DNA from 3 places in the Enterococcus camelliae genome. Region 3 is predicted to be linked to each of the others. Evidence: a T-box and tRNA genes for the amino acid it is inferred to sense, from the RefSeq annotation. Region 3 holds a T-box; the other regions hold tRNA genes.
The links. The T-box of region 3 lies ahead of leuS (leucine--tRNA ligase). A T-box ahead of a tRNA ligase gene usually reads a tRNA of that ligase, here a tRNA-Leu.
Positions count from the first base shown of each region.

Region 1: it encodes a tRNA-Leu, which carries the amino acid that the T-box ahead of leuS (leucine--tRNA ligase) is inferred to sense. The anticodon was not compared.
Region 2: it encodes a tRNA-Leu, which carries the amino acid that the T-box ahead of leuS (leucine--tRNA ligase) is inferred to sense. The anticodon was not compared.

Region 1 covers NZ_JBHUMO010000011.1:51,105-61,118, forward strand. Annotated here, with positions in the region: gene ACFSR0_RS02045 (hypothetical protein) at 1-812, opposite strand, end outside; gene ACFSR0_RS02050 (hypothetical protein) at 914-1,102, opposite strand; gene ACFSR0_RS02055 (GNAT family N-acetyltransferase) at 1,173-1,679, opposite strand; gene ACFSR0_RS02060 (dihydroorotate oxidase) at 1,695-2,621, opposite strand; gene ACFSR0_RS02065 (hypothetical protein) at 2,804-2,941, shown strand; gene ACFSR0_RS02070 (acyl-CoA dehydratase activase-related protein) at 2,994-7,229, opposite strand; gene ACFSR0_RS02075 (TetR/AcrR family transcriptional regulator) at 7,402-8,010, shown strand; gene ACFSR0_RS02080 (hypothetical protein) at 8,067-8,273, opposite strand; tRNA gene ACFSR0_RS02085 (tRNA-Leu) at 8,417-8,500, shown strand; partial or broken gene ACFSR0_RS02090 (Y-family DNA polymerase) at 8,650-10,014, shown strand, end outside.
Region 2 covers NZ_JBHUMO010000043.1:3,060-13,073, reverse strand. Annotated here, with positions in the region: gene pflB (formate C-acetyltransferase) at 1-99, shown strand, start outside; gene pflA (pyruvate formate-lyase-activating protein) at 173-940, shown strand; gene ACFSR0_RS06600 (manganese-dependent inorganic pyrophosphatase) at 1,027-1,950, shown strand; gene ACFSR0_RS06595 (DUF1803 domain-containing protein) at 2,124-2,990, shown strand; gene ACFSR0_RS06590 (hypothetical protein) at 3,067-3,861, shown strand; tRNA gene ACFSR0_RS06585 (tRNA-Leu) at 4,097-4,179, opposite strand; gene ACFSR0_RS06580 (pyridoxal phosphate-dependent aminotransferase) at 4,335-5,552, shown strand; gene ACFSR0_RS06575 (DUF2187 domain-containing protein) at 5,644-5,823, opposite strand; gene ACFSR0_RS06570 (helix-turn-helix domain-containing protein) at 5,939-6,796, shown strand; gene nagA (N-acetylglucosamine-6-phosphate deacetylase) at 6,854-8,008, shown strand; gene ACFSR0_RS06560 (ABC transporter ATP-binding protein) at 8,225-8,926, shown strand; gene ACFSR0_RS06555 (ABC transporter permease) at 8,936-10,014, shown strand, end outside.
Region 3 covers NZ_JBHUMO010000061.1:2,935-12,948, forward strand. Annotated here, with positions in the region: gene metK (methionine adenosyltransferase) at 1-166, shown strand, start outside; gene ACFSR0_RS10530 (MDR family MFS transporter) at 236-1,729, shown strand; gene ACFSR0_RS10535 (alpha/beta hydrolase) at 1,742-2,518, shown strand; gene ACFSR0_RS10540 (tRNA (mnm(5)s(2)U34)-methyltransferase) at 2,598-3,161, opposite strand; gene ACFSR0_RS10545 (TIGR01212 family radical SAM protein) at 3,136-4,122, opposite strand; gene ACFSR0_RS10550 (phosphatase PAP2 family protein) at 4,139-4,804, opposite strand; gene ACFSR0_RS10555 (LysM peptidoglycan-binding domain-containing protein) at 5,026-6,975, shown strand; T-box leader at 7,027-7,237, shown strand; gene leuS (leucine--tRNA ligase) at 7,300-9,714, shown strand.

The DNA.
Region 1 (10,014 bases), on a different contig from region 3:
TCTCCCATCAAAGAAAATGAGGAAAAATGGCGATTAATTAACCGTAATTCTTTTGTGATAATGGCTTGCTTTAGACGCATGGACTGGTAGTTTTTCATTAATTGGTTGCGTTGATTTTCGAGTTGTTGTTTATCGTTCACAAAACGTTGCAATTCTTCTTGGTGCTGGGTTAATTTTGAAATTTTTTGATTCAATTCTACTAATTCGTCATCTGTTTTTGAACGCGCAAAGAAGCCTTTTGAGGTTTCTTTTTTTTCTTCAACGGTTCGGTTTAGCTGCTTCAATTGCTCTGTCACTTCTGTTAATTCTTCTTCTGCTGTAATCGAACGCGCCGTCAATGCATCCATTTGTTTTTCAATAGCAACAAGTGGCTTCTCCTCATTGATTTGTAGTTTTTCCCATTCTTCTTCTATCTCGGGAAGGACAAAAACTTCTGGGATACTTGCATCCAAACCAAACGTTGGTCGTTCATGATAGTATGTTCCTAATTGATAGTACTGTAATGTGGGACTGACTTTTTCCGCTAATTTCATGAATGGGAAGGTAATCAAAAAGCTATCATGCAATTTCTTCATCAGCAACTCGTCAATTTCATGGTTTTGATTGGCCGTACTTTTTAATTCATGATGAAGACGACCTTTGTAAATTCGGTAAATCGCAGGAATATTTTCTGTCCGAATCGCTTCTTCAAATTCTTGCAAATCCTTAAGCATTGAACCGATGTTTTGCGATGCAACATCTTTAATCGTTTCAAAATTAGCATCTGGCATCGCTGGTTTCGGTGGATTTTGTTTGCTGGTTTCTTCCGTCATGCCTAAACCTCCTTTATCATTTACCTTTTTATTTTATCATCAAACATGAAAAAAAGGGATTGATAACAATCCCTTTTCCTTGATTATTCCCATAATCGCTTTTAGTCAATTAAATCGCGAGTTAAAAAATGAATTTGTTGCTGTGAATCTCTTGTTAAGCGGGTTTCTTCCTTTAGATAAGTGAAGACTAGCTCCTTTATGTCAGGATTTTCTAACATTTTTTCATAACCTTCAAATATTGCTTGAATATAGTTTTTATATGCTTGCTTTTTCTTTTGTCGTTTCTTCACTGGCCACCATCCTTTTCACTCGTTTATCTTATCAAGTGTGTTCAAGATTGACAAGAGGAAATGGTCTTTTTTAACGATATTGATAAGCGAGGCGTTCACCATTTGGAATGGGAAATGTCACGGTGCCACAATATTGAAACCCGACTGACTTCGCAACTTTTTGCATCCCAATATTCATTTGGTGCGTGTCAATACGAATATCCTTCTTCCCAGATTCTAGTAAGTGTTCAATCAAACGACGAAGAAAAATTTTTCCTAATCCTTGGTTGGCTTCTGAGGCATTGACCGCAAAGCGATGAATCGACACATAGTCAGCGCTAGGGGAGTGCCAGTTTCCGTCAATGGCTTCATACACTGGATCGATACCTGGGATAAGCGAAGCGACTGCCACTACCTGCTGATCCGTTTCCAACACGTAGGTCCATTGCTGTTCTATATCTTTTCGCATCCGCTCTTCGGTTGGTCCGTAGCCCCTTTGCCATTGCGGGGAACCTTGTTTTTTGAGTGATTGAATGCCACTCGTTAAGATGGCCATGATTGCTGGCAAATCTGTTTCAGTTGCTTGTCTTAAGATCATCTTATCCCCCTTTTTTTAAGAAAAGCTCTTTACTTTTCCTCTGAATTCGTCAATGGTTGCATAACCCTTTTGTTTCATAATTGCTTCTAGTTCACGAGTTAAACGATCAAATATCGCAGGCCCTTCTTTATGAAGCTGCGTGCCCACTTGCAATAATGTTGCACCACAAAGTAAATGTTCAAACGCATCTTGACCGGTTGCAATGCCACCAGTTCCAATAATTTGAATATCATCTTTTAACCGTGTGGCAAAGGCGCGGACGTTTGCTAAAGCAGTTGCCTTAATCATTGGGCCACCGAGCCCACCAAAGCCATCTTTTGGTTTGATAACGACTTTTTCGGAATCGAGATCAATCACTAAGCCATTGCCTACTGAATTAATAGCATTCACATAAGTTAAAGGAAATTGGTTTAAAATTTTGGCCATTTCATCAAAATGAGCAAAATCAAAATATGGTGGTAATTTAACTCCTAAAGGCTTTTGATAGCTGTCAAATACTTGATTCAACAAGCGCTCTGTCTGCTCAAAATCATAGGCTAATTGAGTTTTTCCAGTTACATTAGGGCAAGATAAGTTCAACTCAGTTATGCCATTGAATGAGCTTGCTGCTAATCGACGCAACATGTCCAAATTTTCATCGGTATTCATACCCGAAATAGAGAAGAAACAAGGTTTGGTATAGGGCGTATTGGTCACATACTCGAGATAATAATCGAATCCTTTATTTGGTAAGCCCATCGAATTGATGCTGCCCGTTGGTAAGTTAATATAACGTGGTTCAGGATTTCCCAGACGTGGCAATGGTGTACAGCTTTTTGTGATCAAGGCACCAGATGAAGAATGATCAAGTTCGTCCAATTCTTCGGTTGTCATGCAGTGCACACCTGAGGCATTCAGAAATGGGTTTTCAAATTCATGATTAGCAAATACAGTTTTTAACATAACGATTCTCCCCTCATTTTTTCCTAGTGTAGCTTTTTTAGCGAAAGAAGGCAATGATAAAAAAGAATGATTTATCTGCTCCTTGTTTTTTATTACTTATAAGTAGCTGTTTGACTCTTGTGGCCAAAAGATGGTTCTTTCCAGATAAGATAAAAAAGGATCATACCAAAGGAGGAGTCTACTTGAGCCCAATTCAATTTAGTGAAATAACAGAGAAAGAATATCAGGTATTTGAAGCAAATAGTACCAATTTTTTTCAAACAACCGCAATGGCCAATTTTATGGAAGTTCGTGGCTATGAAAGAAAGAGCGACTGTTAAAACGGGCAGTCGCTCTTTCTTTTGAAATGACCAGACCCTCTTGCGAATTCTGTCACTTTTGTATTTGTTTTTTCTTTGCAGTCGACATCATCAATCGAATGCGATTTAATTGATTGACAATCGACACCCCTGGATCATAATCAATCGGAGCAATGTTGGCTTGTGGATAACGTGTACGTAGCTCCTTTAGCACGCCTTTCCCAACAATGTGATTGGGCAAACAGCCAAATGGTTGCAGACAAACAATGTTATTCACGTGTTCATCTAGTAATTCAATCATTTCAGCTGTTAAAAACCAACCTTCTCCAGTTTGATTGCCAATCGATAAGATATGGCTTGCTTTATCGGCTAAGTCCTCGATTGGAGCGGATGTATGAAATCGTTCGGAAGCGTCCAAGGATTTTTGTAAGGGTTGTTCGACCACAGACAATAATTTTAGGAGCAATTGTGCCGTACGCTTACTTTTTAACGGCATGCCCAAATGTTCTTCTTTCCAAATTTGATTATAAAGAGAATATTTCATAAACCCTAAAATGTCTGGAACAACAACTTCTGCTCCCTCTGATTCAAGCAAGTGAACAATATCATTGTTTGCAATTGGGGAGTATTTTACCAATATTTCCCCAACTACCCCCACTTTTGGCTTTTGAATGTCTTGGATTGGTATTGTATCAAAATCATGGATGATTTTTTTCACGGTACGATTGAATTGCGTTAAGGAACCATTTTCAACATTATTCGCCACTTTTAACAACCATGCTTGATGCAATTGATTGGTGGCTCCCACTTTTTGTTCATATGGTCGCACGCGATAGACTAAACGTTCAAATAAATCGCCATACAAAACAGCTAGTAACACCCGCTTCAGCATCTTATAAGAATAGGTGAAACCTGGATTTGTTTCGACCCCTTGATTACCGAATGAAAGCGAGACGACTGGAATTTGTTCAAATCCAGCTTCTTTTAATGCTTTTCGTAGTAAAGGAATGTAATTCGTTGCGCGACAGCCACCGCCTGTTTGACTCATTAGGACACTGAAATTCGCTAAGTCATACTGTCCGCTTTGTAAAGCTTTGATCAATTGACCAATCGAAATGATTGCGGGATAACAAGCATCGTTATTGACATATTGCAATCCAGTATCAATTACGCTGGGATCATCTGCGGGTAAGCCTACAATTTGATACCCTGAGGCACGCATCGCTAAATCGAATAGACCATTTTGATGAATCGGGCTGAGCATGGGCATAAGTAATATATGTGTTTTTCGCATATCTTTGGTGAAAACAATTTTTTCTGGCAACTTACTTAGCTGATGCACCGGACGATCGGCTTTTTCACGTTCACGAATCGCTGCTTTCAAGGAACGAACACGAATACGAACAGCGCCTAAATTCGCACCTTCATCAATTTTTAAGCCCGTATACATTTTACCAGCATGTTCAAGAATTTCCGCGACTTGATCGGTCGTTACTGCGTCAATTCCACAACCAAAAGAATTTAATTGAACCATTTCCAACTGTGGGCATTTGGCAACAACATGCGCTGCGGCGTACAAACGAGAATGATACATCCACTGATTCACCACACGTAGCGATTTGACTTCTGCCAGCTGTGCGATGCTATCTTCTGTCAAAACATGAAACCCTTCTTGGGTTAATACTTCAGCGATACCATGATTGATTTCTGGATCTAAATGATAGGGCCTTCCAGAGAGCACAATGCCCTTTTGGTTGGTCTGCATGAGCAGTTGTAACGTTTCTTCTCCTTTAGACTGAATCTCTTTTTTCGCCGCTGCTAATTCTTCAAATCCATGATGGAGTGCTTTAGTAATATCTCCAGCAGAAATTTGTAAATCAGCAAATGTTTCAGTCAAATCGGCAACCATGGATTGTTCATCTGCTAAATTTAAAAATGGGTTACGATAATCAACAGCACCTGAGCGGATTTCCTCCACATTCATTCGAATTAAATCGGGATAGCTTTGGACAATTGGGCAATTAAAGTGATTATCGGCAGCTTGCCCTTCGTCTTGCTCAAAAACAATGCTTGGGTAAAAAATAATTGGTAGCTGTTGGTCAATTAATGCCTGAATATGCCCATGAACCATTTTCGCTGGATAACAAACTGTATCGCTAGGAATCGTTTCAATGCCTTTTTCATAGAGTCCTTTCGTTGAATTTGGCGATAGAATCACACGAAAACCTAAATCAGTAAAAAATGTATGCCATAGAGGATAATTTTCATACATATTTAAGACACGGGGCAAACCAATTTCTCCTCGAACGGCTTCTTTTTTTCGTAAGGAACGGTAATGAAACATTCGTTTTAATTTATAATCATACAAATTGATTTTACGATCCTCACGCTTTATCTTGATTCGAGCGCCACGTTCGCAGCGATTCCCAGTAATAAATTGTCGACCATCAGAGAACAACGTCACCGTTAATAGACAATTATTTTCACATAATCCGCAGTGAGTCAGTTCCTTTTTGGCTTCAAATTTAGCTAACTCATCCACTGATAATAGCGTGGTTTCCTCGCCCACTTGATAGGCATTTTTAGCGATGAGTGCGACTCCGAAAGCGCCCATTAATCCTGCGATATTGGGGCGAATGACTGTTCGTCCTGTAACCAATTCAAAGGCTCGTAAAACAGCATCATTGTAGAATGTACCTCCTTGGCAAACAATCTTTTCTCCTAATTGTTCTGGTCGTCGGACTTTAATAACCTTATAAATCGCGTTTTTAATGACTGAATAGGCTAAACCCGCAGCAATATCGCCGACAGAGGCACCTTCTTTTTGTACCTGTTTAACTTTTGAATTCATAAAAACAGTACAACGAGAACCTAAATCGACAGGATGTTGGGACTCGATAGCCCCTTGCACAAATGCTTCTAAAGGATAATGTAACGATTTTGCGAACGTTTCAATAAACGACCCACAACCAGAAGAACAGGCTTCGTTTAATTGAATGGCCGACAATGCCCCGTCTTTTATAGTCATGGCCTTCATATCTTGACCACCAATGTCCAAAATAAAATCCACACCGGGCAAAAAGAAGTTTGCAGCCTGATAATGCGCCACCGTCTCTACTTCTCCAATATCCACTTTCAATGCATGCTTGATCAAATGCTCACCATAACCTGTAACAGCTGTTTTGGCGATGACTACGCCCGTTGGTAGTTGCTGATACAGTTCAGTTAGAATCGCAATGGTCGTCTCTAACGGTTGGCCTTCGTTACTGCCATACCAGGAGTACAATAAGGCTCCTTGTTCATCAATTAAAGCGACTTTTGTGGTTGTTGAGCCTGCATCAATCCCTAAAAAAGCACGTCCTTCATAGGTATCCAATTCTCGTTCCTGAACCGTTGCTTTTTGGTGGCGTTCAACGAAAGCATTTCGAGCTCCTTCATCTACAAATAATGGTTCAAGCGTTTTCGCCTGTTTTTCTGTAATCATAGGTTCACTTTGTAGTTTTTCGAGCAATTCACTTAATCGTAGTGGTTGCTTTTCTTCTTGTGCATACAATGCTGCACCATAGGCAACAAACAGTTGTGATTGTGTGGGAAATATCACCTGGTCGGGCCCTAAATTTAAGGTTTCAATAAAACGTTGCCGTAACTCAGACAAAAAATAAAGTGGGCCGCCTAGAAAGGCTACATTTCCTTTAATTTTTCTACCAGAGGCTAGACCTGCTATGGTTTGATTGACAACTGCTTGAAAAATACTTTTTGCAATATCTGCTTTTGCGGCACCTTCATTGAGTAATGGTTGGATATCCGTTTTTGCAAAGACACCACAACGTGAAGCAATAGGATAAAGAGTCGTTGCTTTTTTGGCTAATTCATTTAATCCGCTAGCATCCGTGTCTAATAATGAAGCCATTTGATCAATAAATGCGCCCGTCCCACCCGCACATGTTCCATTCATGCGTTGTTCAAGTGAGCCTTCAAAAAAAGTAATTTTTGCATCTTCCCCACCTAATTCAATAACCACATCCGTCTGAGGAATCAACTCTTCTACAGTTCGTGTGCAAGCAATCACCTCTTGAATAAAGGACAGTTCGTAGCTTTCCGCGAGCCCAATCCCACCTGATCCTGTAATAGTAAGTGTGATGGCTTGGTCGCCGATTACTTGTAATGCATCGTGAATGATTTTTTTTGTTGCATTTTTCACATCAGAAAAATGTCGTTCATAGCAAGAGAATAATTCCTTCTTATCTTCATCTAATACAACCATTTTTACAGTGGTTGAGCCCACATCTATTCCAGCATATACGCACATCCTTTTCACCCACCTTTAAAAATTTCCAACATATGTTGAATATCCGACATCGCGTTTGTTATACTATTCACGTAAAGTGTAGTGATATTAGCTATGAAATGCAATAATCAAAGATTGTGAATTTGTGAGATAAACAACAATTTGCTGTTTGTGTTGGGAAAAGGAGGAAAAAATTGTGAAAAAAATCGATTTACGTGTCAAGCGAACCCACAAAATGATTATCGAAGCATTTATACGATTGGTGGAAGAACGAGGGTATGATGATTTAACTGTCCAAGAAATTGCCGATGAAGCAATGATTAACCGTGCAACATTCTACGCTCATTTTAAAAACAAACAGGATTTATACGACTCTATTTTCCATTCAACAATGAAAGTATTTGTTTCTGTTCTCGATCCAGATCAAGTAGTTGAAGGAAATCGCTTAAAGCTGAAACAAGTCGAATTTGTTTTAACGAACATCTATCAACAAATTAAAGAAAATAAACGATTTTTTCTAACCATTTTGGATGCTTCCGATGACCATCGCCTAAGGAAACAAATTCAGGATATTTTAGATGTTCAATACGCCCATATTTTTGCTCGTTTAAAGATTACCGAAAATGATCTAGAGGTTCCCATTGACTTTATTATTGAGTATATGACGTCTATTTTCTTTGCCACACTCCATTGGTGGATTACAGCAGATACAACAATGGATGCAAATAGTTTAGCCAAATTGGTAATCAAATTGGTGGGAAATGGACATTTAACCGTCTTGGGTATTGAAGTGGACCGATGAGAAATGAAAAAGATGCTACTGCTATGATCAAATGGGCAATAACATCTTTTTCTCCATCAGTAGCTATCTTTGTCTTCAGGCTCTTCTTCCCAAATCAATTGAGGCTTGTCCATACTATATAAATGAACAAGTAAAATACCGATCCCTACCCCTCCGACCAACAAGCCTTCCCAAAAATTTTCATGTAAAACGATGGATACAACCGCGAACATCAAACACATCATAACAACAAGTGCCGCTAATGAAGCAAAGAGCAGTTTCATAAGGATTCCCCCAAATCCATCAAAATGTAAACGCTATTTATTATCTTTATCATACCACTTTTCAGCGCATTTCATAGTCTTCTTTTCACTTCTTTTGGTTGCTATTCCAGTCATATCGTTCTATACTAATGAATAGATTCTTTGCGGTCATGGCGGAATTGGCAGACGCGCTAGCTTCAGGCGCTAGTGATAGCAATATCGTGGAAGTTCGAGTCTTCTTGGCCGCATTTAATTTTTATAGAGTGTAGTTTTTTGCAATTGTTCGGCATAGCCTCTTTTGAAGAGACTATGCTTTTTTCTTTTTTTCGAATGCCTCTTTACAAATGCGAACATATGTTTGTATAATAAAAGAAAAACAGTGATTGGAGGCAAATGGATGAACTTCAAATACGAACTAGAACCCGTTGGAGACTATGCTTTTATTGACATGAAAAGTTTTTATGCCAGCTGTGAATTGGTTGCACTTGGGCTCCATCCGTTACAGCATTTATTGATTGTTATGAGTGCTACAGATAATACATCTGGTTTAATTTTATCAAGCTCTCCTATGGCGAAAAAAAAGTTAGGGATTAAAAACGTCAGTCGTAAATGGGATTTACCGACAGTTGAAGAAAATCCTGCGATGAAAAATCTAATTATTGCGCCTCCAAGGATGAACTATTATATTCAAGAAAACTTAAAAATTCAACATGTCTTACAAAACTATGCTCCTGATGAAGATATTCTCTGGTATTCCATTGATGAAGCGGTTATGGATTTAACCAAGTCATTGAATTATTTTGTCCCAGGTTCATTAGATCGTCGAACAAAATTGGCAATTGTTTGTGGGCAAATTCAGCGTGACATTAGAGCAGCGACAGGTATTTTTTCTACTATTGGCATGTCAAATAGCAATCCACTACTTGCCAAATTAGCCTTAGATAACGAGGCAAAGAATACTCCTTCATTGCGAGCACTCTGGAACTATGAAGATGTTCCCAAAAAAGTATGGACCATTCCGCAGCTGACAGACTTTTGGGGAATTGGCCATCGTACAGCCCAAAGATTGCAACTGTTAGGTATTTGCAGCATAAAAGAGCTGGCAAATACCTCCCCACAATTACTTCAGCAAACGTTTGGCGTTATGGGGCTGCAATTGTATCATCATGCGAATGGCATCGATCGCACCCAATTGTCGAAGCGGTATTTGCCAAAATCAACGACCATTGGCAATAGTCAGATATTACCAAGAGACTATACAGGATTAGAAATAGAAGTAGTGATACGTGAAATGGCCGAGTAGGTTGCTATTCGTATCCGTCGAAAACAATTAAAAACAACTTCAATTCATCTTTTCATCGGCTACAGTCGTGATGAAATCAATAAAGGATTCAGTCGCCAAATGAAAATTGAAGAAACAAATGCAACAACGCCAATCGCTGAAGCACTTCTTTTCTTATTTGCTAAATTTTATGATGGAACAAGCAAAATCCGCCAAATTGGTGTCAGTTATGGCAAATTAATACCCGATAATGGCGATCAACTGGACTTATTTACCGATTCGACTACCCAGCAAAAAAAGGCGAACCTTGAAATGATTCTAGATCGAATTCGCGAAAAATACGGATTTTCTAGTATTGTTCGTACCAGCTCAGCTCTTCCCTACGCCCGCAGTTTGAAACGTGCGGGCTTAGTTGGTGGACATGCAGGTGGTGCTGGGGGATTAGATGGGCTCGCGCCATTAAAAAAAGAAGATGAATCT
Region 2 (10,014 bases), on a different contig from region 3:
TTAACAATTCGTGTATCAGGATATGCTGTGAAATTCCGTGATTTAACTCCTGAACAACAAGCAGATGTTATTTCTAGAACGTCACATGATCGTATGTAATCAATAAAGAAACAGAAAGGAAGGGTGGCAGTCTTGTTGATTGTCACCTTCTTTTTTAGAGAAGAGGGATTTTATGACTACCGAAGTAAAAGGTAGGATTCATTCAACTGAAAATTTTGGAACGGTAGATGGCCCCGGTGTTAGATTTGTCATTTTTTCTCAAGGTTGTCGTATGCGTTGCCAGTTTTGCCACAATCCAGATACTTGGAAAATTGATGATCCAAAAGCATCCTTCAGAAGTGCGGATGATGTCTTGGCAGAGGCCATGAAGTATCAATCTTATTGGGGAGAAAAAGGTGGGATTACAGTCAGTGGTGGTGAACCATTGTTGCAACTTGATTTCCTCCTAGATTTATTCAAAAAAGCAAAAGCAAAGGGAATCCATACAACCATTGACACCTGTGGCAAACCGTTTACTCGAGAAGAACCGTTTTTCAGCAAATTTGAAGAGCTGATGAATTATACCGATTTATTGCTTTTTGATATTAAACATATCGATAATGAAGAGCATAAAAAACTAACTTCTTTAGGAAATGAAAACATTCTCGAAATGGCAAACTATCTTTCAGAAATTCATAAACCTGTCTGGATTCGCCACGTCCTCGTACCGTTTCGTAGTGATTATGACGAGTATTTGATTCGTCTAGATAACTTTATCAAAACATTGGACAATGTGGATAAAGTTGAAATCCTACCGTACCACACGATGGGAAAATACAAATGGGATGAAATGGGCTTGAAGTATCCATTAGAAGGAATTCAACCGCCTACAGATGATCGGGTAGAAAATGCCAAAAAATTATTGCATGTGTCGGATTATCAAGGCTATTTGACAAGGTAAAAGGAGACAAGATAAGAAAAGCCTATTTTCTTATCTTGTTTTTTTTGCTATCATTAGAAGCGAAAAGAAAGAATGGAGCGATTGTTATGTCAAAAATTTTTGTCTTTGGGCATCAAAACCCAGACACTGATGCCATTGGAGCTGCTATCTCCTTTGCACATTTACAAAAAGAGTTAGGAAAAGATGTTGAGGCTGTTGCATTAGGCGCACCTAGCGAAGAAACGCAATTTGCATTAACTACTTTTGGGTTAGTAGCCCCACGAGTGATTACTAGTGTAAAGCCAGAAGCTGATAGCGTAATGTTGGTAGACCACAATGAATTTCAACAAAGTGCTGCGGATATTGCCGAAGTGACTATTTTATCAGTGGTTGATCATCATCGGATAGCAAATTTTGAAACTGCGAATCCTCTTTATTATCGAGCAGAACCAGTTGGTTGTACGAGTACAATTATTTTGAAATTATATAAGGAAGCCGGCATTGAAGTACCAAAGGCCATTGCTGGTATCATGTTGTCGGCAATTATATCCGATACATTGTTATTTAAGTCTCCAACTTGCACCGAAGAAGACGTTGCCGCTGCAAAGGAATTAGCGACGATCGCAGCGGTTGATTTGCAATCCTATGGTCTGGATATGTTGAAAGCAGGTACCAACCTTAGTACGAAATCAGTCGCAACCTTGTTGGATCTGGATGCCAAAAGCTTTCCAATGGGAGATAAAAACGTTCGTATTGCGCAAGTTAATACAGTGGATATTGCGGAAGTTCTTGAACGTCAAGCTGAATTTGAAGCTACGATGGCCAGTGAAAATGCGAAGAATGGTTATGATTTGTTCTTATTGGTTATCACCAACATTTTAGATAGTGATTCCGAATTGTTGGTAGTTGGTGAACCAAAAGCGAATGTTGAAGCTGCTTTTCAAGTTACGTTGACAGATAATCGGGCGTTTTTACCTGGGGTTGTTTCTCGAAAAAAACAAGTTGTGCCACCTTTGACTGAAAGTTTTTAGACCGTTGCGTAAAAGAAGGAAGTTTGCTTTTTGCGCCAATCTAGCTCAGTTGAGTGAGTAATCAGTGAAATAGGGAAAAAATTGTGTGATTGACCAAGTTTGACGGGGGTTCCTGAGAATGACTGTCATTGGTTGTCACACTTTTTCAATTAGAGGAGGAGCTTAGTTAAGAAATGAAATTAATTGTAGAAGATAATTGGCAGAAAAATCATTCACTCTTGCGAGATACGTTTTTTGAAGGCGTTGCTTCTTTTTTAACTAATCGAAAAGAAAAACCGCCTACTCTAAGAGAGATAAAAAGCCGGTTTCCTGAGGTGAAAGTTGATCGTGCCATTGAGGAATATATCCAATTGGGCTTAATTGCTCGATCAGATCGTCGCTACCAGTTGATTGTCCCTGTTTACAATGTGCTTTCCTCGAATGAGTTGATTGAAAAAAAAGTCGCATCTTTGAAAACAATCTTAGCAGAATGGTCCGTGGAAAGTCGTCGAGCATGGTTTGTTCTGCAAGGACAACGTTTAAAAAAGGAGCCTCAAGTGTACTTTGTTGAAGAAATGATGGAGCTGTTTTATTTTCGTGAATTGTGTTCGGATCAACTAATCGTTCAAGAATTAGCCGATGAACCCCATGCGAAAACCATACCAGCATATTTTTCTGCGCTGAGAGAAGGGGATGCTAGTTTGTATGAACCCTTTGCCTATTTGGGGGATGTGAACACGGAGTATTATCTTGACCAACTGGCTGTTTTGTTTGAAAAAGCAAGGAAGCAATCACGGCGCATTCGACCAACAATTTTTCTCCAAAGCTTAGTCGATTTTGGCTTTTTAACCGATACGTTTGTTCTTAGGTCTGTCGTGGAAATGACTACTCAGACTCCTATACAACAAGCACCTTTTGCGAAAGCGGATGCTTGTGTGGCGGAATTAACGAATTTTGAAAAGCGACGTATTTTTGTCGAATTGTGGCATTTTTTTGAGAAAGCGCCATTAACCATCGTACACCAAGATGAATGGGTCTTCTTAGCAAACGCCGAATCCTGAGGAAAGAAGTTCAGCAAAAAATTCATTTTCATGCTATGATAAAATGAAGAGATGATAGTTTGGGAGGATTATGCCTATGACGCATTATGCTGATATTAAGCGAAAAAAAGAAAGGTTTCCAGCTTTTTCCGATGAGGAAGGTGTGAAAAAACGTTCAAGTGAAGCCACAGCGAATCATTTTGTATCCGATGATAGTTGGATTATAACGGAACAACAAACGGAATCGCTGGTCGTTGAACCAGAAACCCAAAATGCTGATACACGCTATCGCCGGAATACAAAAAAAACAATTGAACGGGCTGGAAGTATTGGCAGAGAGCGGGAAACTTTAGAACGATTCCGCCAATCGTTACCGACTTATCGTCAACATGCGATTAAAGAAACTACCAGTACAGGAAAGACCAGTTTATTTGGTACGAAAAATAAGCAGCAAACGTCTGATCAGGCTAAGCAGATGTTTGAAACTCCTTCAAGTACCCACTATGCAGCCAACAAAGACGACTCTCTTAAGAAGCAATATACAGGAGGTCGCTCGTATTTCGTGCCCAAATTTGTGCCAGCATCTTTAATCCCAGATGAGCCGGAAAAAAAGATTGAAGCGAATACGCTCTATGCATCAATGCAGAAAAAAAGTGAGACGTATCTTTTATTTGACACAAATGACGCCTATCAAGAGAAGCGCCCTGATGAACCAGCTGTCAAGCGTTTTAAAAAAACTGAGCAGATTACGATGACTAGAAATGAATACAAGGCAGCAATTAAAACAAAAGACAAAAAAAGAAATATTTTGGATCACTCATTGAATGGATTAATTGAAGATGGACAGAGCCAAATTAAAGAAAACGGGTACTTTCAAGCGCCTGACAAGTAAAATAAAGTAGCTTATCAACGAAAAGCGGAACAAACTAAAAAGGGTGTCACCAACTAGGTGAAGTGACGAGTAGCATCCTGTTTAGCTTGTTTGGCTTTTTTTGATAGTACGGCAACGGATCGATGAATGCTTGTTAGAATAAAATTTAATTATAATAGTATTATGTAAACTTGAAACTATAAAATGAAGAGGCCTTGTAAAAAGGCCTCTTCATTTTATCACATCAACTAGCAAATGCGGACAATGGGACTCGAACCCACACGACCACTGGTCATACGCCCCTCAAGCGTACGCGTCTGCCAATTCCGCCATATCCGCAAAACTTACGACTAGGAAATCGTATCGTTTTTCTTTTCGTTTGTCAATAGGCTACTTTTTGTTATAAAAAGATTTTTTTTTAAATACAAATTGCAATTTTAGATAAGATGACTTAAAGTTGTAACAAACCATTAATTCTGAAAAGAGGATCTGCCATGAGAAACTTTGAAAAATCATCAAAATTGGAAGGCGTTAGCTATGATGTTCGTGGTCCAGTTTTAGAAGAAGCAGAAAGAATGCAAGAAGAAGGAATTAGTATTCTGAAACTGAATACAGGAAATCCAGCGACGTTCGGTTTCGAAGCACCAAATGAAATTATCCGAGACCTAATCATGAATGTCCGAGCTTCTGAGGGCTATTCGGATTCGAAGGGCATTTTTTCCGCGCGAAAAGCGATTGAGCAATATTGTCAACTGGCCAATTTCCCAAATGTGACGATTAATGATATTTATACTGGAAACGGTGTCAGTGAACTAATTACGATGAGTATGCAAGGGTTATGCAATAATGGCGATGAAGTGCTCGTGCCAATGCCTGATTACCCTTTATGGACGGCCTCTGTTTCTTTGGCGGGAGGAAAACCCGTTCATTATATTTGCGATGAAGAAAGTGAATGGTATCCCGATATTGATGATATTCGTTCCAAAATCACCCCTAAAACCAAAGCAATTGTGCTGATTAATCCAAATAATCCGACAGGGGCCGTGTATCCAAAAGATATTCTGCTTGATATTGTTGCGATTGCTCGTGAATTCGATTTGCTTATTTTTTCTGACGAAATTTATGATCGTTTGGTAATGGATGGCTTAACGCATGTTCCGATTGCTACTTTAGCCCCAGATCGTTTTGTTGTGACGTTTGGAGGGTTATCTAAATCGCATCGAGTGGCTGGATTCCGTGTAGGTTGGATGGTATTAAGTGGGAATAAAGCAAATGTAAAAGATTATATAGAAGGCTTAAATATGTTGTCTTCGATGCGGTTGTGTTCAAATGTGCTTTCACAACAAATTGTACAAACTGCTTTAGGCGGCTACCAAAGCGTGGATAAGCTACTCTTACCAGGTGGACGTATCTATGAGCAAAGAGAATACATCTACAATGCGATTAATGCTATTCCAGGTCTTTCAGCAGTCAAACCCAAAGCGGCCTTTTACATGTTTCCGAAAATTGATGTGAAACGATTTAATATTACGAATGATGAACAATTTGTTTTGGACTTCTTACATGAATACCATATTTTATTGGTTCATGGTGGAGGATTTAACTGGCAACAACCAGATCATTTTCGAATTGTCTATCTACCTAATCTAGAAGATTTAAAAACGACTGCCAATTCGATGCGGAGTTTTTTAGAAACATACCAACAAAAATAATGCCATGAAAATAGAAAAATCCAGGTTTAAACTTGTTAAGCTTTGCTTTGGCTCACTCCAACAAGTCTAAATTTGGATTTTTTTTGATAAATTATTCAGCAAGTTCATTGCACTTCTTTTTACTAATAACAATGCGACCATTATATTTGTCTATTAATTCTTGATTTGGATTGTTGACACTAATCAAATAAGAATTTTCATATTCTTTTTCTATTACTCCCTGATAGACTTCATTTTCCCACGTAAAGGTAATTCCAATCTGCTGACTCATCCCCATCACACCCCATCTTGATCTAAAAAGAAAAAAATACGCTTTCTTTTTCGATAGTATGTGCTAAAATGAATAAAATAGAAAATGCGAATTCGCATATTTAGAGAGTGAAACGATGGATATTGAGCAAAATACGTTAGGTCAGAAAATCAAAAAAATGAGAAAAGCGCGAAGAATGACACAAAAAATGTTAGCAATTGGTATTTGTTCGCAAAGTGTTTTAAGCCGGATTGAAAACGATTTGGAGATTCCCAATATTCTTGTGATGCAACAAATTTGCATACGACTAGGGATTACCATGGATCAGATGATGTTTGCTGAATTTGATGAAATCCAGCATGTTCAACTTTATTTTGAAAAAGTAAATAATGCATTGATTCATCAAAATTATCATAAAATGTATGATTTATTGCATGATTCCACTATTTCTTCAGAAATATACCTTGATACGGATATGCAACTGTATTTTTATTATTTGGGAACAGTTGAGTATTTTGTTGATCAAGATGCAACGCGGGCAATTGCTTCGTTAAAGCATAGTTTATTACTCACTTATACAGAAAATAAAAAAAATAATATTTCTTCCACCGAAATTCAAATTATGGGCTGTCTTGGTCGAATCTATGCGGATACCAATCAATTAAAAAAAGCCCGACATTATTTGAATCGAAGCATTGATTTGACCCTGAGTTTACCGAAAGAACATGCCAACTTCGAACTAACGAAAATTTTCTATCATTATAGTCGGTTTTTGTTTGTCCAAAACGATTTGTTGGGTACAATTGATTGCGCTTTGAAAGGGGTCCAGTGGGCGATTGATAAACTAAGTTACTATTATGTAGAGGAACTCCTACAAATAACAGGTGCAGCTTATGAACAGCTTCAAGAATACGAAAGGGCACAATTTATGTATGAAAAGGCACAATCCGTTCAACTCTTTTCAAAGTTTGAAAATGGTGTATACCTTTCTTGATTTTTTAGCAGAAAACGAGTACCTTTAGATTATAGAAAGCTAAAGGGAGCGATGATGGTGAAGAACTATTTGTATGCGGATAAATTCTTTTTTTCGTCAGGTACACAAGGACCAGGGTATTTAGAGATTGTGGATGGATTATTTGGTGATTTTTCCACAACATTACCAGCGGATGCACAAGGAAAAGTCATCGACTACTCGGATCAATGGATTGCTCCGGGATTGGTTGATACCCATATTCATGGCTATGCAAATCATGATGTGATGGATAATGATGCGGAAGGGCTAAAAATTATGTCTGAGCAATTGCTATCTTGCGGCGTGACCTCCTTTCTTCCAACGACGCTAACATCAAGCAAAGAACGTTTAAAGGATGTATCAGCAACGATTGCTTCTGTAAAGGATCAGGTTCCTGGTGCAAAAATCCAAGGTATTTATTTTGAAGGTCCTTTTTTTACAGAAGAACATAAAGGAGCACAAAATCCAAGTTATTTTGGTGATCCTGATATTGATGTATTTCATGATTGGCAAACGGCTGCCAACGGATTAATCAAAAAAATAGCTTTGGCTCCAGAACGAAAAGGTGTGCAAGAGTTTGTCAAAACGGTTACCAAAGAAGGCGTTGTGGTGTCTTTAGGCCATAGTGATGCGACACTTGACCAAGCAAGAGAAGCGGTTGAAGCCGGCGCAAGTGTCTTTGTTCATGCCTATAATGGAATGCGCGGACTAAATCATCGAGAACCGGGTATGGTTGGGGCGTTATTGACTTTGCACCATGTGTATTCAGAGTTGATCTGTGATGGACACCATGTTCATCCAAAAGCCTGTGAACTATTAATTGATAAAGCTGGGGCCGACCATGTTGCGTTAATTACGGATTGTATGATGGCCGGAGGAATGCCGGATGGCGAATATCAATTAGGCGAATTTCCAGTGGTCGTAAAAGATGGTACTGCTCGCTTATTGGAAGGAAATCTTGCAGGAAGTATTTTAAAATTGAAAGAGGCTATTAAGAATGTTGTGGATTGGAATTTAGCAACGCCTGAGGAAGCCATTATGATGGGCAGTTTCGTTCCGGCTGTAAGTTGTCATATCGATGATGTTTGCGGTTCAATTGAAGCAGGTCGAGCAGCTGATTTTATTGTGCTAGATCAAAAAATGAATCTTCGCGCAACTTATCTAGATGGACAAAAACGGTTTGAAGAAAAATAAATTCGATTTTTTAGCACAGGCTTACGTAAGTCTGTGTTTTTTCGTTTTTCTATCGAACAGTTTTAGTAGAAGCTTTGTTTCATTGAGTACTAACTTGAGAGCAAAAGTATTTTGGTATCATTGAGTGATTGGATGCATGCAAAAGAAGATGAAGCACGATAACGACTGTGGTAAACTACATTTAAAGGCGTAAAGACGGTAGAGAGGAAGAAAGTCATGAGCTTTATTGAATTACACAATGAATCGAAACTATATACAATGGGAACCACCGAGGTGCGAGCCAATCATGATGTTTCTTTTACGATTGAAGAGGGTAAGATAACCGTGATACTTGGTCCTAGCGGTGCAGGTAAATCAACAGTTTTGAATATTTTGGGTGGGATGGATGTACCCACGAGTGGTGAAGTTAGAGTGGATCAAAAAAATATTGCTCAATTTACGAATAAACAATTGACTCATTATCGGAGAGTGGATGTAGGTTTTATTTTTCAATTTTATAATCTTGTCCCAAATTTGACTGCATTGGAAAATGTTGAATTGGCTAGCCAACTAGTTCCTGATGCCTATGACGCTAAAGAAATGCTAGTAAAAGTGGGCTTAGGACATCGGTTGAATAATTTTCCTGCACAATTATCTGGTGGAGAGCAACAAAGAGTGACTATTGCACGCGCCTTGGCAAAGAAGCCCAAATTGCTTTTGGCTGATGAACCAACAGGCGCTTTGGACTATGAAACAGGAAAGCAGATTCTTCAGCTCCTTGAAGATGTCGCTCGGGTTGATGGGACAACCGTTGTCATCATTACTCATAACAGTCAGATTGCACCAATGGCAAATCGTGTGATTCGGATGAACGACGGCCGAATCCAAACGATTGATGAGAATCCGAATCCTCAATCAATACAGTCATTGGAATGGTAGGTGGGGAAAGTGAATAAGCAGTTTGTTCGTTCTGCATGGCGAGACATTCGCCAAACACCTGCTCGCTTTCTGTCGTTAGTGAGTATTATTTTTCTCGGTGTTGCGTTTTTTGTTGGGATCAAGGCAACCGCTCCGGATATGAAGCAATCTGCAGATGCCTATTTTCGAGAAATGAAATTGGCTGATATTACGATGACCTCGATGCAGGGATTTAGCCAAGCACAAATAAATGATGTAACAAACTTTTCTCGGGTCAAACATGTAGCCGCTCAAACGGTTGCAGACGTCACCTTTACAACAAATGGAGAAGTTGTCCGTCTATCAAATTTTGATGAGCAGGCCAAGGTGAATCAAGTCACGCTAATCAAGGGAAGGTTTCCCAAAACGGATACGGAAATTGTTCTGGATCAATCTGTCAAAAATGAAAAAAAACTGGCAATCGGTGACCAAGTAACGTTTCATGATAATCATCAATTACAGCGGTCGACGTATACAATAGTGGGCTTCATCCAGAGTCCAGTTTATCTAGATGAAACCAATCGTGGTGCATCATTTGTTGGCAATGGCTCTGTAGCCCACTATGGTATGGTAGCGACAAGTAATTTTGTGAATCGTCGTCCGACGACCTTAGCGATTCAGCTCGAAAATTCTATTACGAATGCTGCCACGTATTCCTCTTTATATAAAAAAGAAGTGAATCAAGCGAAACAGGAGCTTCACGCATTTTTGGTGAATAGAGCCTCTTTTGCAAATGAAATGGGCGACCTCAATACCTTGCAATTTTTCACAAGACAAGATGTCCCAGGATATAGTGAATACAAACAAAACGCCAATCGAATTGATTCCCTTGCAACTGTTTTTCCGACTATTTTTTTCTTGATTGCCTGTTTAATTAGTTTAACTTCGGTTAGGCGAATGGTGGATGAAAAACGAATGGAAGTTGGGCTCTTTTTTGCACTAGGCTATCGGCCCGTGGAAATTATAGGAAAATTTTTATTGTATGTTGGTTCGGCTTGTCTGATTGGTGTGTTGTCCGGTCTGGCTGTTGGTTTTACGCTATTTCCCAAAATAATCATTGAAGCGTATAG
Region 3 (10,014 bases):
TAAGAATTTTGATTTACGACCAGCGGGAATTATTGAAATGTTGAATTTACGTCGTCCTATTTATAAACAAACAGCAGCGTATGGACATTTTGGTCGTACAGATATCGATTTGCCTTGGGAGCACACGGATAAAGTTGATGCATTATTGGCAAGTGTGAAGGAATAAAGAGGCGACTTCTATTGAGAGTGTTTAGCTCTTAATAGAAGTTTTTTTATGTATTTTTTGGAGGATGATATGGAGAAAAAAACAAATATTCGTGCGGTTACAGCTGCGGTTTTTGTAGCAACTTTTATGACAGCAATTGAAGGAACAATCGTCACTACAGCCATGCCAACAATCGTCGGTTCACTCAAAGGAATTGAAATAATGAATTGGGTTTTTTCTATTTATTTGTTAACAAATGCCATGTTAACACCTGTATATGGAAAACTTGCCGATATGATTGGAAGGAAGCCTGTTTTTTTATTTGGTACAATTATTTTTATGATCGGATCAGCTTTTTGTGGTCTTTCTTATTCAATGATTCATTTGATTGTTGCAAGGGCAATTCAAGGAATTGGGGCCGGAGCGATGATGCCAGTTGCATTTACCATCGTGGCTGACCTGTATTCACCTGAAAAGAGAGGGAAAATACTTGGTCTAACTAGTACAGCTTGGGGAGTAGCGAGCGTTGTTGGGCCGTTAGCTGGTGGAATCGTAGTAGATGTGTTTAGTTGGCATTGGATTTTCTTTATTAATGTACCAATAGGTTTCTTACTCATTTGGTTGATAGGAAAGTATTTAATTGAAGAAAAAAGGCCAAAGTTGAGAAAGAAAATGGATATTCTTGGAAGTTTCGTCTCTATGATTACGCTTATGTTTTTTTTGATTGGTATTCAATATTTGGGAGATGAAGGCCCATCGTTGCGGGTGGGATTCTTTTTTGCTATTAGTATTCTGGGGATTCTTTCCTTTATTCAAATTGAAAAGCGGGTAGAAGATCCATTAATTTCTCTAGACTTATTTCGGAATCGTGTCTTCGTTGTCGTAAATGTTATTGCCGCATTGGTGAGTGGCTTTTTGATGGGTGTTGAAGTGTACATACCGATGTGGATGCAAGGTGTTTTAGGAATGAGTGCAGCTATCGGAGGACTTGTATTAGCACCACAATCAATTCTTTGGGTGTATGGATCATCAGTAGCAAGCCGTTGGTTGGGCATTTTTTCTTTACGAAAAAATTTGTTGATTGCATTATTGATAACACTTGTGGGAGGAATATTACTATTTCTCATGCCTTTTACAACTCCTTTTTATGTTTTCTTGATGATTTCAGGTGTGATAGGCATCGGGATGGGTGCGACAATTGTTGTCACGACGGTGAGTGCCCAAAATAGTGTGGCACATGAACAGCTAGGTGTAGCGACTTCATTCAATACGCTAGCCAAAACGTTGGGTCAAACCATAATGATTGCTGTATTTGGTATTATTTTTAATACCTCAACGGCCAATCATTTAGCAAAGCTCACGATTCCAGTTCCTGAAGATGCGATGAATCAATTGGTTAACCCACATACGGCGAAATTATTGCCTGCTGAATCATTGCCTGCTGAATCATTGCAAGCATTGCGTCATGTCTTGTATCAAGGGTTGCATAGTATCTATGGACTGGCAATTTTACTGGTCATTGTTGCAATTATTTTTTCCCTTACATTAAATCAAAAAACTGGTACAATGGGTACAAAGAAATAGGTGGGTGATAGAATGGCTTTTTTACAAGCAAATATTTTCTCAAATGTGTTGCAGATGGAAGTGATGGTCAATGTAATTCTTCCTCAAAAAACAGAAAAGGCATTCGGGACGAATCAGGCCGGGAAGACCGAAGATATTCCAGTGGTCTATCTTTTGCACGGAATGCATGGAAACCATAGTGTTTGGCAGCGGCGCACATCGATTGAGCGCTATGTTGCGGACAAAGGACTGGCAGTCATCATGCCTTCGACAGATTTAGGTTGGTACACAGATACAACATTTGGGATGAATTATTGGACCTTTATTTCAGAAGAACTACCAGCTATTTGCCAGGAACTTTTCCCGCAATTAACGAGGAAAAGAGAAAAAACATATGCGGTTGGTCTATCTATGGGTGGCTATGGTGCATTAAAATTAGGGATGCGCTGTCCAGAAAAATTTGGCGCGATTGCTTCCTTATCCGGTGCACTAGCCCTTGCTGAAATGCTTGAACAGTTTGAAGAATTGCCGAATCCAGCTTATTGGACGGGTATCTTCGGAGATGTGCATCAGTTTAGAGGATCGGAAAATGATCCCATTCATTTAATTCAACAAGTGGATGTTGCTCAAGCTCCACGTGTATTTGTTTGTGTTGGAACGCAAGACCCGTTATACCCTGCCAGCCAGTATGCTGTTCAAAAAATGAAAGAAAAAGGCATTGCCGTGACGTATGAAGAAGGCCCTGGTGTGCACAACTGGGATTTTTGGGATCATTGGATTCAGCGTGTTTTAGAGTGGCTAGAGGAATAAACAGTATAAAGGAATAAACAGTATAAAGGAAAAAAGAGTGGTCAACAGGAATTGTTGATCACTCTTTTTGTCAGTTTAGTTATTTTTTTTCGATACAAAACAAGAGAGGTGGTGAGTTGCGTTGATTGATAAATTGATAGGTCATTACTTGATACATTTCTTGCGGTAAGGTTTGGCAAAAAGTTTGTAATTGGCTTAATTCTTCGTGACCACCCGGATGACCATAGTAGGCAACCAGTATAATTCGACCATTTGGTGACAAAACGGGTAGCATTTGATTGACGGCTGCTAATGTATTTTTACTATTTGTAATAATTGTTTTGTCACTATTCGGCAAATAACCCAGATTGAATATGGCTAGTTTCATGGAAGTGTTGGCTGGAAAAAAATGTGCGAAATTTTCGTGACCAGCATGAATCAATTTGGTTTGTGAGAACATCTTCGCCGCGACTAGTCTTTTTTTGGTCGATGCTACGGCTTGTTCTTGGACATCAAAGGCATAGACTTGCCCACTTGTTCCAACTAGTTGGGCTAAAAACAAGGTGTCATGTCCGTTGCCCATTGTAGCATCGACAACACAATCACCAGGTGCCACAATTTCTTTTGCTAATTGATGACTATAGGTTAGCGCTGTAGGTAGCATTTTTTTTGGCTTCTTTCTGTTGTAATAATTTTCCTTGAAAACTGTTTCTTCTCTCCAATTCATGGTCGATTGCATTTAAAACTTCCCATTTTTGTAAACTCCACATAGGGCCAATTAAAGAATCCCAAGGAGCATCACCTGTTAAGCGATGAATGATGATATTTTGGGGAATGATTTCTAACTGATCACAAATAAGAGAAATATAGGTATCTTTTGATAATAATTGCAGACGGCCTTCATGGTAATCTCGAATCATCCGCGTATTTCTCATTAGATGGAGCAAATGCAACTTGATGCCTTGTATGTCTGAGTCCTGAATCGTGCGTTGAACATTCATCATCATCATGTCATAGGTTTCTCCGGGAAGGCCATTAATAAGATGGGTACAAACACGAATGTTATGCTTGCGCAGTTTTTCTACTCCTTCAAGATAGATTTGATAGGAATGCGCCCGATTGATCAGTTGGCTTGTTTGGTCAAAGGTTGTCTGTAAGCCTAATTCCACCCAGAGATATAGTCGTTTGTTTAACTCAGCCAGATACTCGACGACCTCGTCTGGTAAACAATCTGGTCTAGTACCAATCGAAAGACCGACAACGCCAGGCAGATTAATGACTTGTTCAAAGCGTTCTCGAATAATCGCGATTGGTGCATGGGTATTGGTAAAATTTTGAAAATAGACAATATATTGAGCGACACCAGGCCACTTTTTGTGCATTTGATCGACTTCTTTATAAAATTGTTGTGGTAGAGGGTCGTGGGGGGCAACAATCATATCACCTGAACCAGAAACACTACAAAAAGTACAGCCACCATGTGCGACAGTGCCATCTCGATTGGGGCAGTCAAATCCACCATCAATAGGCACCTTAAATAATTTCCCACCGAATTTATCGCGAAGTGCACCATTCCATGTATGATATCGTTTGCCAGCACTATCATGATAAAAAGAATTACTCATGCTCATTCATCTTCTTTCAACTTTGTTTTTGAGTAAATCGCCAAATAAATCGTTTTTTTTTGAAGAGAGGATACGTGAAACCCAGCCATGCAAGGCCTTCTGAATAGCCTGCAAGAATATCACTTGGGTAATGAACACCTAAGTAGATGCGGCTAATTCCAATGCTAAGAATCAGAAAAATACAAATGGCACGCAATCCCCATTTTATCCAAGGTGAATCAATAAAAAATGGAATGAAAAGGCACAAGGTACCATAAAAAATCATACTACCATTTGCGTGACCACTAGGAAAACTAAAACTATTTTCCGTAACCAAATGCAAAAGGGTCGGGCGTGGGCGCATAAAAAAGAGTTTAATCAGCGGATTAAAAATAGCAGCCATTCCAATGACACCTAAACTAAGCCATAATGCTTCAGCATATTTTTTCCAGAAAAGAAAAAGGCAAAGAAAAGTAACAAAGAGAATAGTCATGGTAGAAGGATTGCCAAACTTGGTTACCCAAAGAAAAAAAGAATGCCAATGGGGATAGTCAAAGCGGACAAGATTGGTTATTTTTTGGTCAAATGAATGCAACCAATGCGGATAGAATTTGACAGTATAGCCAAGAAACATGAAAAGCAACAGAAAGCAGCTACCAATAAATTGACTATATAACTTGGTGGTTTGTTGTGAAGTTTGCATGAAACAATTCCTTTCAAATCAAAATAAACGTGTGACTATTATACCATAGCTTTGAAACGGCAAGTTAACATTAGTGAGTACTCGCAAGGTAGGCTTCGTTTTATTACATGAAAGGACGTTAGATTACAAAGAAATTACATTTGGGAAAATTGATTGTTTAAGCTTTTATTAAGGAATAGTTAAAGTTATACTAAAGATAGTTTCGAGAAATTGGAGGGGAAATGATGAAAGAGGCGGAATCTCGTAAGACCATACATAATAAACAAACAAAATCAGCTCGTCGCTACCAACTTATGAAACAACAGGCAGCGTTAATGGGAACTGCAATGACAGCTTGTTCGGTCATCGCACCACTATTACCGGTCAAAGCTGTTTTGGCGACAGAATCAACGAGTGGATATACTGCATCCACGTACAGCCAAACAAGTTTTATTCATACCTTAGCAGCATTTGCAACACCAATTGCCAATGCGAATGATCTATATGCATCTGTCATGATTGCTCAAGCAATTGTGGAAAGTGGTTGGGGACAAAGTGCACTATCGCAAGCTCCTAATTATAATTTATTCGGGATTAAAGGCAGCTACAATGGTCAAACAGTTTATATGAATACGCAAGAGTATTTAAATGGGGAATACGTGACAAAAAACGAACCATTTCGTCAATACCCTTCTTACGCAGAATCCTTTCAAGATAATGCCTATGTCATCAAGAATGTTTCATTCGGTGGAAATTACTATTATGCAGGTGCATGGAAAAGCAACACCAATTCTTATGCAGATGCGACAGCATGGTTGACTGGTCGATACGCGACTGCCCCCAATTATGCTACAGTGTTAAACCGGGTTATTACTCAGTACAATTTGACGCAATATGATACGCCAAGTTCCGGCGTATCGGATACAGCAACAGAGGATACAGTCACGACAACAACAACATATACGGTAGTCAGTGGCGATTATTTGAGTAAAATAGCGAGTAAATATGGTGTAACAGTAGCACAATTAAAAACTTGGAATAATTTGAGTTCCGATTTGATTTTAGTGGGTCAGAAGTTAAAAGTGAATGCCACTAGCACAAGCAGCGCTAATACCACATCGAATACCAACACAAATACCAATACCAATACAACCGCGACGACATACACGGTAGTCAGTGGCGATTATTTGAGTAAAATAGCGAGTAAATATGGTGTAACAGTAGCACAATTAAAAACTTGGAATAATTTGAGTTCCGATTTGATTTTAGTGGGTCAGAAGTTAAAAGTGAATGCCACTAGCACGAGCAGCACTAATACCACATCGAATACCAACACAAATACCAATACCAATACAAATACCAATACCAATACAAATACCAATACAACCGCGACGACATACACGGTAGTCAGTGGCGATTATTTGAGTAAAATAGCGAATAAATATGGTGTAACGGTGGCGCAATTGAAAGCTTGGAATGGATTAAGCTCCGACTTGATTTTAGTGGGTCAGAAGTTAAAAGTGAATGCCACTAGCACAAGCAATACGAATACCACATCGAATACCAACACCAACACAAATACCAATACAAATACCAATACAACCGCGACGACATACACAGTAGTCAGTGGCGATTATTTGAGTAAAATAGCGAATAAATATGGTGTAACGGTGGCGCAATTGAAAGCTTGGAATGGATTGAGCTCTGATTTGATTTTAATCGGTCAGAAGTTGAAGGTTCAAGCCGCCAACTCAATTGGCAACAATACAACGACATCAACGAACAACACCACAACCAATAACAGTACAGCCAACAGTAACACCACAAGCAACACGAGTAGTGTCGCTAGCTATACGGTGGTTGGTGGGGATTATCTTGGAAAAATAGCGAATAAATATGGCGTAACAGTGGCACAATTAAAAGCCTGGAATAATTTGAGTTCCGATTTGATTTTAGTGGGTCAAAAGTTGAAGGTCCAAGCTACCAACTCAACAATAACTACTACAACGCCGATCGTAACAACAACGAAACCATCAAGTAATAGTACAGCTACGAAGACCTATCAAGTGGCTCGTGGGGATAGCCTTTGGAAAATAGCACAAGCCAATGGATTATCAGTCAATGCTTTAAAAGCGATGAATCAATTGTCTTCAGATATTATTTTGATTGGTCAGACGCTGAAATTAGGGTAAGTCGTTGAACTTTTTCAGAAAATTTGATAGACTAACATCATACAAAAAATACCTATCACGTTGATAAGGAATAGTAGGAGCGTTTGAATCTTAAGAGAGCATATGGCTGGTGGAAATATGTGGACAAACCTTTGAACTCACCTTAGAGTGTTATTTTCTGAGACAGTTGTTTAAGAAAATACGGTCGTTCCGTTATCACGTTGAGCCTTTTCACAAGGAAAAAATAGGTGGTACCGCGTAAATGGAAGCAAACGCCCTATAAGAAGCAGAGTCATGCTTCTTATAGGGCGTTTTTAGTTTGAAGCACAAGAAGGAGTGGCGAAAGTGAGTTATAATCACGAAGAAATTGAAAAGAAATGGCAAAAATATTGGGCAAAACACAATACGTTTAATACCCATGACGAACCAGAAAAACCTAAATTTTACGCACTAGATATGTTTCCTTATCCCTCTGGTCAAGGATTGCACGTGGGTCATCCAGAAGGCTACACAGCGACTGATATCTTAGCGCGAATGAAAAGAAGCCAAGGATATAATGTCTTACATCCAATGGGGTGGGATGCGTTTGGTTTACCTGCGGAGCAATATGCATTGGATACAGGAAATGACCCTGCAGAGTTCACCAAAAAAAATATTGAAACATTTCGTCGTCAAATCAATTCATTAGGATTTAGCTACGATTGGAATCGTGAAATTAATACCACTGATCCAGACTATTATAAATGGACCCAATGGATTTTTACCAAATTATATGAGAAGGGTCTAGCTTATGAAGCAGAAGTAGCAGTAAACTGGGTTCCTGAGTTGGGCACAGTAATTGCGAATGAAGAAGTGATTGATGGAAAAAGTGAACGCGGCGGCTATGATGTTGTACGCAAGCCAATGCGTCAATGGATGTTAAAAATTACAGCCTATGCCGATCGATTATTGGAAGATTTGGAAGAGGTAGATTGGCCAGAAAGTATCAAAGAAATGCAACGCAATTGGATTGGCCGATCCGTAGGGGCAAATGTGACTTTTTCAGTAGACGGTACTGATAAAGACTTTACAGTATTTACGACACGTCCAGATACATTATTTGGTGCGACGTATGCTGTACTTGCGCCTGAATTAGACTTGGTGAAAGAAATTACGACACCAGAGCAAAAAGCAGCGGTGGATGCGTACATTGAAGAAGCAGCAAAAAAATCAGACTTAAATCGGACGGATTTGGCAAAAGAAAAGACCGGGGTTTTCACAGGTGCCTATGCCATCAATCCGGTCAATCAAACAAAAATTCCAATCTGGATTGCAGATTATGTACTAGCTTCCTATGGTACCGGAGCGATTATGGCCGTACCTGCCCATGATGAGCGAGATTACGAGTTTGCGCAAACATTTGGATTGGCAATTGTTCCAGTTTTAGAGGGTGGAGATGTGAATCAAGCGGCTTTTACAGGTGATGGCGTTCACATTAATTCTGAATTTTTAAATGGATTAGATAAGCAAACGGCGATTGATACCATCGTTCAATGGTTAGAAGAACGCCATATTGGGAAAAAAGAAGTCAGCTATCGCCTAAGAGATTGGTTGTTTTCTCGTCAACGTTATTGGGGAGAACCAATTCCAATTATTCATTGGGAAGACGGTACAACGACGGCTATTCCGGGAGAAGAGTTACCTCTACGTTTGCCAGTGACGGAAGATATCCGTCCAAGTGGAACCGGAGAATCTCCACTGGCCAATATCCATGAATGGGTAAATGTTGTTGATCCTGAGACAGGGAAAAAAGGTCGTCGTGAGACCAATACAATGCCACAATGGGCTGGAAGTTCTTGGTACTTCTTGCGTTATATTGATCCACACAATAAAAAAGCCTTGGCAGATTATGACAAATTGCAACGCTGGATGCCAGTTGATATTTATATCGGTGGGGCAGAGCATGCGGTTCTTCATTTATTATATGCACGTTTCTGGCATAAATTCCTGTATGATTTAGGTGTTGTTCCAACCAAAGAACCATTCCAAAAATTATTTAATCAAGGAATGATTTTGGGTGGCAACAATGAAAAAATGTCCAAATCAAGAGGCAATGTTGTCAATCCAGACGATGTCGTGACCCAATACGGAGCGGATACTTTGCGTTTGTATGAGATGTTTATGGGACCATTAGATGCTTCAATTGGTTGGAGCGAGAATGGATTAGAAGGAAGTCGGAAATTCTTAGAACGGGTTTGGCGTTTAATTGTAGATGAAGACGGAAAATTACGTGATCGCATCACCACCATTAATGATGGTTCTTTAACGAAAGTATACAATCAAACAGTAAAAAAGGTAACGGAGGATTACAATCAATTACACTTTAATACAGCGATTTCTCAAATGATGGTCTTTATTAATGAGGCATATAAAGCAGAGTCATTATTCTATGATTATGTTGAAGGCTTTGTGCAACTATTGGCACCAATTGCCCCACATATCAGCGAAGAACTATGGGCTATTTTAGGTAATGAAGGTGGTATTTCCTACGTTCCTTGGCCAACTTATGATGAAGCTGCTCTAGTCGAAAATGAAGTTGAGATGGTCGTACAAGTCAATGGTAAAGTTCGTTCAAAAATAATAGTAGCGATGAACGAAGCCAAAGAAATTGTTGAAAGTCTCGCTCAAAATGATTCAGTAGTACAAGACTATCTTGCTGGTAAAACCATCCGTAAAGTGATTGTGGTGCCAAATAAATTGGTCAACATTGTAGCCAATTAAACTAATTAAACGGTAGGAAAAGGACAGATAGCGCCTAAGAGGCATGGACATGTTGTATCGGTATCTCGTTGTCATGACGAGTGAAGTAACGAGGGTTTTGCTTAATATGATTCGCGAGATACCCATCAGCAAACTGGTCTATTAAGTGTGGAACTTATCATTGATAGGGATAAAAATTTCAAAATGTTTTCTTAGAAAAAATGGAATACCAGACGATTCTTTCTTTCAAAAAAGACCTCCAGACTTCTTGATCATTCAAGAACAGTCGGAGGTCTTTTTGGTGGGAGCTGTTATGGTGCA